3 regions of the Bacillus sp. PK6-025 genome follow, and region 1 is predicted to be linked to each of the others. Evidence: riboswitches for the same ligand, from Rfam matches in the RefSeq annotation. Region 1 holds a riboswitch; each other region holds the start of a gene.
What was found. A riboswitch is a leader RNA that binds a small molecule or an ion and turns the genes downstream of it on or off. The one in region 1 is predicted to bind S-adenosylmethionine.

Region 1 (4,209 bases):
TTTTGACGTTAAAGCCGACGCCGACCATACAGAATGCGCCGAGCAGCCAGCCGATTTTTCCTTTCCGGACTGCTTTAAACAACATCCAGGTTGCAATCATCAAACAAAGGGTGAGAATGCTGTCGACGTTGTTTGTATGGCTGACCGCAACGGCAATCGGCGTACACGCCATAATAAGAGCTGAAATTCTGGCCGCCGTTTTGCCAAAAGTAGGTTTTACAATAAAGTACAACAGTGCTACGGAAATCACTTCGGCAATCGCTTCAGGAAGAACGACGCTCCAGCCGTGCACGCCGAACACAAGTGCAAAAAGTGTCTGAATCCAGAGTGCAACCGGCGGTTTATCAACTGTTACAAAGCCTGCTGGATCAAATGATGCGTAAAAAAAGTTATGAAAACTTTGGGTCATACTTTCAACGGCCGCCGTATAGTAGGCGTTGTCTGTGTCACTATTCCAGATGCCGTACAAGTTTAAAGCTGCAGATAATACAAGAATGAAGACCAGGAATATATCGATTTTCCTTTTCTTAATCATTGTTCGATCACCTCACTAAAGAGCATTATAGAAGCCAAATATGATCAAACTATGAACAAATCAAGAAGGAATTTTAAATTGTATAGAGGGGCAAAAAAAAAGAGACATGCCGTCAGGAGGCATGTCTCCAGCGTGTCGAGAAACCCCCGCATTCGTTGTCAGGCCTGCGCGTCGGTGCTCACGAATTCCAACATTCGCTCCGCTCCGATGCTCGGCCTTCCTAGACTGCAAGGGTTTTCAATCACGCTGAAAGGATGACAAAATCCCAAAACAAAAAGCTGTTTTGGGATTTTGTCAACATTCTGAGACATGCCGTCAGGAGGCATGTCTCAAATATGAGGTGTTATTTCCATACGTCTTCTGCGATCTCGACGACATGGCGCAGTTTTTCCCATTGCTGCTCTTCTGTCAGGAGATTGCCTTCTTCTGTGGAGGCAAAGCCGCACTGCGGGCTTAGGCACAATTGGTTCAGGTCGACGAAGCGAGCTGCTTCGTCGATGCGCCGCTTAATATCATCCGGGTTTTCAAGCTCTCCGAATTTTGATGTGATCAGGCCGAGGACGATCTGCAAGTCTTTCCGTTTGACATAGCGAAGCGGTTCGAAGCCGCCGGAGCGCTCGTCATCAAATTCAAGGAAAAGTCCGTCTAAATTGAGTCCGTCGAAAATCGTTTCTGCAGCCGCATCGTAGCCGCCTTCCGCCACCCATGTTGACTGGAAGTTGCCGCGGCAGATGTGCATGGTGACCGTCAAATCGTCCGGGCGTCCTTCAACTGCTTCATTAATCGTGTTGGCGAAGGACTGGCGCAGTTCATCAGGCTGGCGGCCGAAGGCTTTGATCTGCTCATGTCCTTTGTCTGAGAAAAATACCGACCAGGCCGTGTCATCCAGTTGCAAATAGCGGCAGCCGGCATCGTAAAATGCGCGGATCGCTTTTTTGTAAGCCTGCGCGACATCGTGATGGAACTCATCCAGATCCTCGTACGGGCTTTCTCCAAGTTTTCCTCTGAAAAACAGCATATTCGGGCTCGGAATCGTCATTTTCGGCGTATGTGTGCCCGCAATATCATGAAGAAATTTATAATCTTCCAGCATCGGATGGTTTGTAAAATCGACTTTGCTTGTTACTTTGATTCCGCGCGGCTTCGTTTCAACATTATGAAATTGAATGCCCTTGTCCGCTGTATATCCTTCTACGCCGTCAAGCCCTTCAAGAAAATCGAAATGCCACCATGACCTGCGGAATTCCCCGTCAGTAACGGCTTTAAGGCCAATTTCTTTTTGCTTTTCGACAATGCGCTTGATCTCTTCGTTTTCGACTTCGCGCAGTTGTTCAGCGCTAATTTCACCGTTCGCTTTTTGAATACGCGCTTTTTTTACGGGCGCAGACCTTAAAAGACTCCCCACCTGATCAGCTCTGTACGGTCCGATTTTTTTCCCAGGCGTTTGCTTCAGTACATCGGTTGATTGTGTCATGCTTCATCCCTCTTTCTTTATAGACATAAAAAAGCTCTTCCCGATAAGGAAGAGCTTGATATATTCAATCTCCTCCTTATCTTCAAGAGCACGAACATGCTCTTAAGGATTTAGCACCATTCTGTCATAGACAGCGGTTGCCGGGTTTCACAGGGCCAGTCCCTCCACCACTCTTGATAAGGAAAACCTTTTTATGCAATTTTTTAATAATTTTAATATTAATACTTTTTATAAAAATGTCAATGGGTTAAAAAAAACTATTTGGTTTTTCATTTTCTTCTTCTGCGGTTAAACCGGAGGGCGTATCGAATCAGCGTATGAATTTTTTGTCAAGACAGTCTTTCAAATGGTCAACAAGGTGCTGAACGAACAGGGTGAATTAGAATATTTTTCAATTTTTATCTCCGAAAATAGAAACTTTCTCGCGAGTTTACCGGTCTATCATGTGTACCTGATTTCAAAATGGGTATGATAAACAATGACAGATTAAGGAGGGTTCTTATGAACAAAAAAACAGTGTTTAAAGCGTTAGGTATGCTGATAACAGGGGTATTGTTTTTTGCGCTGTACGGTGCGGCCGCACTTCCTTCTGCACACGCGGCAAATGAAAAAAAGCCGACGGTCACGAGCCATACTTACAAAAACATTAAGGCTTTGAAATACCCGCAGGTTGCAAATGTAAGCAGCAAATCTCTCCAAAATAGGATCAACAAAGATTTTAAACGTTATATTGAGCAGTCCTACAAAGATTATGTAAAAAACAAGAAAGACGGCCAACAGCACGGATACCAAACAGATTATCAAACGTCCTTTGAAGTGAAATACCGGACCGGCCAAAAGCTGAGCATTCTGACAAGTAATTACGTCTACTCCGGCGGAGCGCACGGAAATACGGCAGTCCGCTCTTTCAACTATGACCTTGCCTCTAAAAAGCGGGTGTATTTATCAGATATCTTAAATACAAAATCGAAAATGGATAAGACAAAAACATACATTTACGACTATATTCAAAAACACAGCGACATTTTCTTCCCGGATGTGAAGAAGAAAGACATCGTCCTTGGTAAAAACACGGCTTTTTATTACACAAAAGACGGCATTGCGATCGTCTTCCAGCAATACGATGTCGCTCCTTATGCTGCCGGAAATCCGGTCGTTGCCGTGCCGAAAACGGTGTATCAATAAATAACAGCCCCTGTTTCGCAGGGGTTTTTGTTTTGAGGGAAGAAGGAATGGGGAGGTTATGGAAGCCTTTTCATGAAGTGGCAGCTGACGGGCATGATTCAGCCCGCAGTCCGTTCGCAGATTTTTTCTAAATCGAATAGCTCGCAGACATAGAACATGCACTGCCGGCCGCTGATAATCTGATATTTTTTAAAAGCATATGTCCGGTCTGCTGAAACAGGTACAAGTTGTGTGAAATGTTTTCCCAGGCAGTCGCCCGTACTGAAAATTTCACGCCTTGACTCCAGTTCTGCAATGATTTTCCCGATGGGAAGCCTTTCTGCCTGCAAATCTTGTTTGATGGCGGGCGGCAGTAAGTTTGTTTTAACATAGACATAATTATAAGATAAATAATCATCGCCCGTTTTCAAAGAGGAAGTTCTAAACAAGATGTCATCATCGCGTTGAAACAGCCTCGCTTCTTCAGGTGACAGCTTGTCATAATCAATATTATTTTGCTGAAAAACTTCGATTTCGGCTTTGCCACCGATCAGCGTTTCAATCGCTTTGGTTGTTGAACCATCGGTTTTGGTTAACATGTCTTTTACAATAGCAACTAGAGTTTCAGGAAAAAAGTGGCTTACGCTCAATGAAAGGCACCCCCGTACCAAAATTAGAATTTTTTGAAAACTTGTCTTTAAATTTATCATGTGGAGATGCGTTTGTCTAGAAAAATAAGTTAAATTTTAGGTTAGTAATGTAAATTTTATATTTTTAACAATTGGATAGATCAGGATATGTATGGAAAAAGGAGACGTCAATGTCTCCTTTTTTTGTGCGATTCATTTAAGTCGTCTCTCCTTCTAAAAGCTGTACGGGCAAATAGGTTTCCAGCGGTAAATCATCGAATTCGCCTTCGATGGCTTTGGACAAAATCTCGATGGCCGTCTTGGAAATGAGTTCAATCGGCTGCTGGATGGTTGTCAATTCCGGGAGGATGGACTGAACGGCTTCCGTTCCGTCGTAGCCGATCACC
Region 2 (4,209 bases), 1.5 Mb from region 1:
TTCCTCGCCGAGCTCTTCCGAAAAAAGCTTCTTCTCCTGAATGACTCCTGTTTTCATAGCCAAGATGAATTCCTCCAGAAATAATGTTTGTGAACGTTTCCATTCATTTTAACACGAAATTCTCTTGTGAAAGAAGCGAAAAGGGCTGCCGAACTGTTCGGCAGCCGTGATTTTTTATGTCCGTTTTTTTTCGTACCAGGGCGTTGACGGTCTATCCGGAGGGTATCCGCAGCGTTCGCGGTACATTTTTCTTTCCTCTGTGAAATCCCACCAGCTTTTAGCGCTTTCGGGATCGTTGGCATAATGGACGATGCATCGCAGCGCATCTTCTGCACAAGGATCTTCCCAGTAGCCTTTCAGTTTTTCGAGGCGGATGATCAAATCCGCACCTGATTCATGCTTGATGTCGCCAAGGGAATAGTAGCCCAGGTCAACGGCGCACTGCGCCATTTTCGGCCCGATGGAAGGAGCGGTTTGAAACTGGGCGAGCGCCTTGATGTATGCGGCGCGCTCCAAAGACGAACCGAGCGTATGTGCAAGGACGGACAGATCCATATATGCCGTGTTTTTTATTTTTACCTTGGCTGTCCTTAAGTTTGACCGTTCTTTTTTTGTCAGAGGCAGCTTCATATGAACACCTTTTAAAGATACAGATCGAACATGTTGACGTCATAGCCGAGCTGTTTTAAATAATTAAACAGCTGGGCCCTGTGATGGAAGACGTGGGTGAGCGTTTCCGTCAGCCAGCGGCTTTGGGTCATCCCTTCATCAAGGTAAAACGGCTTTGTTTTTTTCGTCAAAAATTCCTCGTCGGAGAGGGAAGTCATATACGTTTGAAAAGCGGCGAATCCTTTCTGCATAGCTTCAGCCATTTGGTCAGCCGACTGCAATGCACTATACTTCTTTTCAATTCGGGAGATGGCGGCCTCTTCCTTTTCCTGCATGATAGCCATGTCGGCTTCTGGGATGGCCGTCAGATGGCTTGCCAGTTCTTTCAGGCTTCGCATGCGGTCGGCGGGCCGGTAAGACCAGTCAGATTCCTTCACTTTTTTCAGAAGATGACACGTGGAGCGGATGCCCGTCTCCATCTCGTGGAACAAATCGCTCCGCAGGGCTTGAACTTGCTTCATTTGCTTCATCCTTTCCATTTGGCTTTATTCTAAAAGTATCACCTAATCCTGACAGGCTTTGTCACGATTCTTAAAAAAAGTTAGTCGTACCTTGCTAAAATGTCAGCAGCTTTCCGTTTCAGCTGAAGCTTGATTTCTGCGGGTTCTTTGACAGTTGCCTCAGTGCCGAGGTTCCACAAAAGTTCCCCGAAATACTCAAGTTCTGGTCTGGGGAGGTTTGCATCGATCGCCCCCGTCCCGTCATCCCGCATGGTGAGGATCTTGAATAAGTCCACATCAGCCGCAGCCCGCCTGGCTCCTCTGCGTGTCAGTTCCGCTTGCAGCCGCACCGGTTCAGGGCACTCGCTCTCCGAATGTTTGATCCAGCTGAGAACCGATGGATAGGGAAGCTGGCGGGCCAGCGGGCTGGCCGCTTTTTCCGCCCGAAGGATGCGGTCGGCGCGGAACAGTCTGAACGCCTGCCTTTTAAAGCAATAGGCCGGACAGTACCAGAAGCCGTTCCAGCTGAACAAGCCGATGGGCTGGATGGATCTCTCCGCGCAATCGTCTGTTCCGTCATAAACGACCGTCAAAACGGATTGATTGATGGCTGCATCAAGAAGCGTTTCTAAATGTTCGGCGGCTTTTGGACGATGCGGATTCCAGAACACGATTCTGTCTTTCATCGCATCAATCCGCTCCTGTGTTTCCGCGGGAAGGTGGCGGTAGAACTTTTTTAAAACCATCCGCGTTTCCGCATCAAAGGGAAGCGATCCGAAAAACTGCAGAGATTGATACGCGAAAAACATAGCCGCCGCCTCTGATTGTGTAAAAAAGAGCGGCGGAAGCACAGGTTCATTCAGCAAATAATAGCCTCCGTTCGCGCCTGTTTCAGAATAGATCGGGACGCCGAGCGCGCTCAGCTCGTCCAGATCGCGGAGAATCGTGCGGTAGGAAACCCCGAATTCTGCTGCGAGCTCCCCGGCCGTAAATTTTCGTTTTGTATGAACGGTCATCATCAATTCGATTAATCGCTCTGTTTTTGGCATCTGATTCCTCCGGTTCCGTCGTTTGGTTTCATCATACCATGTTCAATATGAGGAAAGATTTAAAAATGACCCTTGAAAAATGTCTTGACTTAGGTTAAAGTAAAGAACAATCAGAAAATTGAAGAGATTCTTATCACGAGAGGTGGAGGGACTGGCCCTTTGAAACCTCAGCAACCGGTCTGCACTGACGATGTCAGTGTACCAAGGTGCTAAATCCAGCAAGCAGATGCTTGGAAGATAAGAAGAAGCGCATAATCCCCCTTCTTCTTATGAAGAAGGGGTTTTTTATTTTTAAAAGGATGGTGTCATATGACTGAACATGTACAAACAACGCTGGCGCAAATCGGCAACCGCAGTGATGAAATAACGGGAACTGTCAATCCTCCCGTTTATTTCTCTTCTGCGTACAGGCACAAAGGGATCGGGGAATCCACAGGGTTTGATTACATTCGCACAAAAAATCCGACAAGACAGCTTGTTGAAGATGCAATCGCGAAACTCGAAGGGGGAACGCGCGGCTTTGCGTTCAGTTCCGGTATGGCTGCCATTCAGACGATCATGGCTCTGTTTCAAAGCGGGGATGAGCTCATCGTTTCGTCCGATTTATATGGGGGAACGTACCGCCTTTTTGAAAACGAATGGAAGAAATACGGACTTCGCTTTTTCTACGACGATTTTTCAGACGAAGACTGTATCAAGTCGAAAATCACGAACAATACAAAGGCACTGTTTGTAGAAACGCCGACAAATCCGCTCATGCAGGAAGCTGATATTCAAAAAATCGCGCAAATCGCCAAAGAGCACGACTTGCTGCTCATTGTCGACAATACGTTCTATACACCGGTTCTGCAAAAGCCGATTGAGCTCGGCGCTGATCTTGTCATTCACAGCGCGACGAAGTATTTGGGCGGTCATAACGATCTTTTGGCGGGGCTTGTCGTTGCAAAAGGCGAAGAGCTGTCTGAGGAAATGTTCCAGCACCAAAACGCCATCGGCGCGGTTTTATCGCCGTTCGATTCATGGCTCTTAATGAGAGGGATGAAGACGCTCGCTCTCAGGATGAGACAGCATCAGGAAAACGCGCGGGAACTTGCGGCCTTTTTGGAAGAGCAGGAGGAAATTGCCGATGTTCTTTATCCGGGAAAAGGCGGCATGCTGTCATTCCGCGTTCAAAAGGAAGAATGGGTTAATCCGTTGCTGAAAAATCTCAAGACGATCTGTTTCGCCGAAAGCCTTGGCGGAGTCGAAAGCTTCATCACCTATCCGGCGACACAGACCCATATGGATATCCCGGAAGACATCCGAATTGCAAACGGCGTCTGCAACAGACTTCTGCGCTTTTCAGTCGGAATCGAACACGTCTCCGATTTAAAGCAGGATCTAAAAGCTGCGCTGGAAAAAGTAAAAGGGGAGGCGGTTCCGCATGAGTCATGAAAACTGGACGCTTGAAACAAGGCTTGTTCATAACCAAAATAAAACGGACGGAGCAACCGGAGCCGTCAGCGTGCCGATCCAGCACGCCTCAACCTTTCATCAAGGTTCTTTTGACAAATTCGGCGAATATGACTACAGCCGGTCAGGAACACCGACAAGAACGGCGCTTGAAGACACGATAGCCGAGCTTGAGGGAGGGACGAGGGGATTTGCTTTTTCATCCGGAATGGCCGCGATTTCCACCGCCTTTCTGCTTTTGTCAAAGGGCGATCACGTGCTTGTCACAAAAGATGTGTACGGCGGCACTTACCGGATGATTACGGAAGTGCTGAGCCGCTTCGGGATTGAACATACTTTCGTCGATATGACGGATTTAAATGAAATTGCTTTAAACATAAAGGAAAATACAAAAGTCATCTACCTTGAAACACCGTCAAATCCGACGCTCGGCATTACGGATATCAGAGGCGTCGTCAAGCTTGCCAAGGCGCACGGCTGTCTGACGTTTCTTGACAACACGTTTATGACCCCGGCGCTGCAGCGGCCGCTCGAGCTCGGCGTCGATGTTGTGCTACACAGCGCGACGAAGTTTTTAAGCGGACACAGCGACGTATTAT
Region 3 (4,209 bases), 1.7 Mb from region 1:
CGTCACATCCTTGATCTGTCAAAACATATGTTGCCAAAAGTTCACTCATTCTGTAGCTCCTTCCTGCTTCATGCATATAAAAAACCTCTTTTGCTGCTTTAGCTAAAAGAGGTTTCGCATTTCAGGTTCGAATCCTTATCTCTCAGCGTCAGCTGCAAGAATTAGCACCGTGCTTAAAAAGTCGGTTGCCGGGCTTCATCGGGCTTGTCCCTCTGCCTGCTCTTGATAAGAATATTGATTTTATAAATTATTTTGAATTATCCCATCGTTTTTCCCGGTTGTCAATGACTGTGGCCGGTCTTTTTGAATATATTCAGCTTGGCAATGCGCGAAGCCGCTTCCCGGAGCCGCTCTTCGCTTGTCAAGAGGCCGACTCTCACATAGCCTTCTCCGTATTTGCCGAAGCCGATGCCGGGCGCTGTGACGACATTCGCTTTTTCGAGAAGCAGATCGGAAAAAGCCTCAGATGTATACCCGTCAGGGACAGGCATCCAGGCGAAAAAAGAACCTTGCGGAGCATCCGCGTGCCAACCGATTTCGCGGACCGCACGAATCCATACATCCCGCCTTTTTTCGTAGCGCTCATTTTGCTCCTTGACACACGCTTGGTCTGATAGAAGCGCGGCTGCCGCGGCGTCTTGGACCGCTTTAAAAAGGCTGACATACATATGGTCCTGATAAAGGTTCAGCGCTTCGATCACAGATGCGTTGCCAACTGCAAACCCGACCCGCCATCCAGCCATATTATACGTTTTGGAAAGCGTGTAAATTTCGATTCCTGTGTCTTTTGCCCCCTCCGTTTCGAGAAAGCTGACAGGCCTCTTGCCGTCGTAGCCGATCGCACCGTAGGCAAAATCGTGGACGACGCAAATTCCGTTCGACTTGGCAAACCGGACAGTCTCTTCGAAAAAAACAGGCGTGGCTTGGGCACCGGTTGGATTGTTTGGATAATTTAAATACATGAGCTTCGCATTTTCTTTCACTTCCTTCGGAATCCGGCTGTAGTCAGGCAGAAACTGATTGCCCGCTGTAAGCGGCATCGTTTCCATGTTCGCTCTTGCCAGCTCAACGCCCGACCAGTAGTCGGGATAGCCGGGATCGGGAACGAGCACGGCATCCCCCGGATTTAACAAACATTGCGGAAGCTCGACAAGACCGGCTTTTCCGCCGAACAATACAGCGACTTCGCGTTCGGGATCGAGCTCTACGCCGTATTCCCTTCGATAGAACGCGGCTGCCGCCTCCTTGAGTGAACGGCTGCCGCGAAAGGAGGAATACTGATGGTTTTTAGGGTTGCGAACGGCTTGCGCCATTGTATCAACGATGTGATCAGGTGTCGGCTGATCGGGATTCCCCTGGCCGAGATTAATCACATCATGGCCGGCGGCGATTTTTTCATTCACCTTTTTCACCAAGGAAGCGAAAAACTGCTCAGGCAGCTGTTTCAGCACATCTGAAAGCTCAAATTTCATATGATTCACCCGCTTTTGAAAAATTCTTGAAATGATAGTCCATCATCATATATTGTTAAATGTAAAATGTAAAGAAAAAAATGAGGTGATCCAGATTGAAGCTGACAATTTCATGTCTGCAATTCGATATCGCATACGGCAATCCTTCTGAAAATTTTAAAAAAGCGGAGCAGCTGATCGAACAGGAAAGCCGGAAAGCGGATGTTCTTCTCCTTCCCGAGCTGTGGACGACGGGTTATGATTTAAAAAATCTCGGCTCCATCGCAGATGAAGAAGGCAGGCAAACGAAGAGATGGCTGCAGGAAACGGCAAAAGCAAACCGTGTCCATATCATATGCGGCTCTGTCGCCGTTAAGAAAAAAAGCGGTGTGTACAATATCATGTACATCGCAGACAAAAACGGACATTTGATCAAAGAATACAGCAAAGCTCACCTTTTCCAGCTGATGGACGAACACCTTTATTTGTCAGCGGGCTCAGGCGACGGGAGCTTCGAGCTTGAAGGGATCCCGGCTGCGGGGTTTATCTGCTACGACATCCGTTTCCCGGAATGGATCAGAAAACATACGAAGGAAGGTGCGGGCATCATCTTTGTATCGGCGGAATGGCCGCTCGCCCGCCTCGATCACTGGCAAAGCCTTTTAAAAGCCAGAGCGATTGAAAATCAGTGCTTTGTCGCAGCCTGCAACCGAGCGGGAAGTGACCCGGCAAACGAATTTGCGGGCCACAGCATCATCATTGATCCGCTCGGCCGCACCCTCGCTGAAGCAGGGAGCGGTGAAGCCGTCATCAGGACCGAAATCAACCTCGGGGACATTGAAAAAGCGCGGGGGCAAATTCCGGTTTTTGAGGACATTCGCAGAGATTTATATTAAAAAAGTGTTGACAAGAAAACTGAGATGCTGGTAACATTTTCAGCAACTGACCGAACTGAAATTTCAAAATTTTATATTGATTTCTCTTATCGAGAGTTGGGTGAAGGACTGGCCTAATGACCCCAACAGCAACCGACCGTAATACCATTGTGAAATGGGGCGCGAAATTCTGCGCCGCTAGGGCACGGTGCTAATTCCATCAGACTTTGAATTCTGAGAGATAAGAGAGGCGAACGCGACAAATCAGCCTCTTTCTCTCGATGAGAAAGAGGCTTTTTTATTGTTAACGACATTTAGGGGGAATCACACATGACCGTAACGAAAACCGCAGCATACGAAACTTTGACCGAAAGCTCCGCGGCCGCGCTGGCCGTCCGCCTCGGGCTTTTTCCAAGCAAAAGCACCCTGACATGCCGGGAGATCGGGGACGGAAACTTGAATTTGGTCTTCCGCGTGTATGACAAAGAGCAGCAAAAAGGGCTGATCATCAAACAGGCGGTGCCTTATGCGAAAGTCGTCGGCGAAAGCTGGCCGCTGTCGCTTGACAGGGCGAGAATCGAAAGCAGTGCGCTGATCCGCCAAGCCGAGCATGTCCCGCACCTTGTCCCGAACGTGTACTATTCTGACACCGAGCTTGCCGTTACCGTATTGGAAGACCTTTCTCACTTGGAAATCGCCAGAAAAGGACTGATTGACGGGAAGGATTATCCCCACCTGTCGGAAGACATCGGAGAATTCCTTGGAAAAACACATTTTTACTCGTCTGAATATGCACTTGACCCAACAGTTAAAGGGCGGCTTGTGAAGCAGTTTACGAATCCGGATCTGTGCGATATTACAGAAAGCCTTGTGTTCACAGACCCTTTCTTTGATCATGAGACAAACGATTTCGAAGAAGAGCTTCGCGATGAAGCGGAAGATCTTTGGCGCAATGAAGCATTAAAAATTGAAGCGGCAAAACTGAAACAGCGCTTTTTGTCTGCAGAGGAAACGCTGATCCACGGCGACCTTCATACAGGCAGCATTTTCGCAAGTGAAGAAGCCGAAACGAAAATCATCGACCCTGAATTTGCGTTTTTCGGCCCGATCGGGTTTGACATTGGACAGTTTATCGCCAACCTGCTGCTGCACGCGCTTTCCCGCGAAGAAAACAGGCGGGCTCCTTTATACCGCCATGTCGAGACCGTCTGGCATACGTTCAGCCGGACATTCAGCGAAGCATGGGAAAACGATGCTCTTGACGCTTGCAAAAATGAGAAAGGACGCCTTGAATCAGTTCTGAAGCAGGCGTTTGAAGACGCAGCAGGCTTTGCCGGCTGCGAAATGATCCGCCGGACGATCGGCCTTGCCCATGTGGCGGACCTTGAAACAATCGTTCCGTTTTCCCGGAGAATCAGCCAAAAAAAGCTCGCCCTTAAAATAGGCGCAGCATTCATAGAAAAACGCAGTGGTTTCCGGACGCCAAAAGACTTGATTGAAGCGTTTCGGAACGCACTTAAGGAGTGAATGACATGCCTGAACAATTTGCGGTGCCCCGCTCTGTCGAATGGGAAGAAGCATCGGTAAAAATTCTGAACCAGCAAAAGCTTCCCGAAAAGACGGAATACCTGCACCTCACAACAAAAGAAGACGTCTATGATGCGATTCAAACGCTGAAAGTGAGGGGTGCACCTGCCATCGGCATTACAGCCGCCTTCGGACTCGCCCTTTGCGCACAAAGCATCAATACATCTGAGGTTTCCGCGTTTCTGGTGGAACTCGGAAAAATCAAAGATGAACTCAATCAGGCAAGGCCGACAGCCGTCAATTTATCCTGGGCTCTCAATCGGCTGGTAATAAGTGCGGAGGACGCAAAATCGGTC

Region 2: another riboswitch for S-adenosylmethionine. It lies ahead of M1D67_RS06710 (methionine biosynthesis PLP-dependent protein); the one in region 1 lies ahead of M1D67_RS21325 (5-methyltetrahydropteroyltriglutamate--homocysteine S-methyltransferase).
Region 3: another riboswitch for S-adenosylmethionine. It lies ahead of mtnK (S-methyl-5-thioribose kinase); the one in region 1 lies ahead of M1D67_RS21325 (5-methyltetrahydropteroyltriglutamate--homocysteine S-methyltransferase).

What each region holds. Positions count from the first base shown of each region.
Region 1 covers NZ_CP096509.1:4,168,829-4,173,037, reverse strand. The annotation lists gene M1D67_RS21330 (glycosyltransferase family 39 protein) at 1-535, opposite strand, end outside; gene M1D67_RS21325 (5-methyltetrahydropteroyltriglutamate--homocysteine S-methyltransferase) at 879-2,009, opposite strand; SAM riboswitch class I at 2,083-2,192, opposite strand; gene M1D67_RS21320 (DUF3298 and DUF4163 domain-containing protein) at 2,511-3,194, shown strand; gene M1D67_RS21315 (chorismate--pyruvate lyase family protein) at 3,293-3,823, opposite strand; gene M1D67_RS21310 (LacI family DNA-binding transcriptional regulator) at 4,020-4,209, opposite strand, start outside.
Region 2 covers NZ_CP096509.1:1,320,140-1,324,348, forward strand. The annotation lists gene M1D67_RS06690 (esterase family protein) at 1-63, opposite strand, end outside; gene M1D67_RS06695 (helix-hairpin-helix domain-containing protein) at 175-630, opposite strand; gene M1D67_RS06700 (DinB family protein) at 642-1,130, opposite strand; gene M1D67_RS06705 (helix-turn-helix transcriptional regulator) at 1,211-2,158, opposite strand; SAM riboswitch class I at 2,286-2,402, shown strand; gene M1D67_RS06710 (methionine biosynthesis PLP-dependent protein) at 2,468-3,592, shown strand; gene metC (cystathionine beta-lyase) at 3,582-4,209, shown strand, end outside.
Region 3 covers NZ_CP096509.1:1,451,000-1,455,208, reverse strand. The annotation lists gene mtnW (2,3-diketo-5-methylthiopentyl-1-phosphate enolase) at 1-49, opposite strand, end outside; SAM riboswitch class I at 133-232, opposite strand; gene M1D67_RS07395 (pyridoxal phosphate-dependent aminotransferase) at 282-1,472, opposite strand; gene M1D67_RS07390 (carbon-nitrogen family hydrolase) at 1,568-2,347, shown strand; SAM riboswitch class I at 2,431-2,574, shown strand; gene mtnK (S-methyl-5-thioribose kinase) at 2,657-3,853, shown strand; gene mtnA (S-methyl-5-thioribose-1-phosphate isomerase) at 3,859-4,209, shown strand, end outside.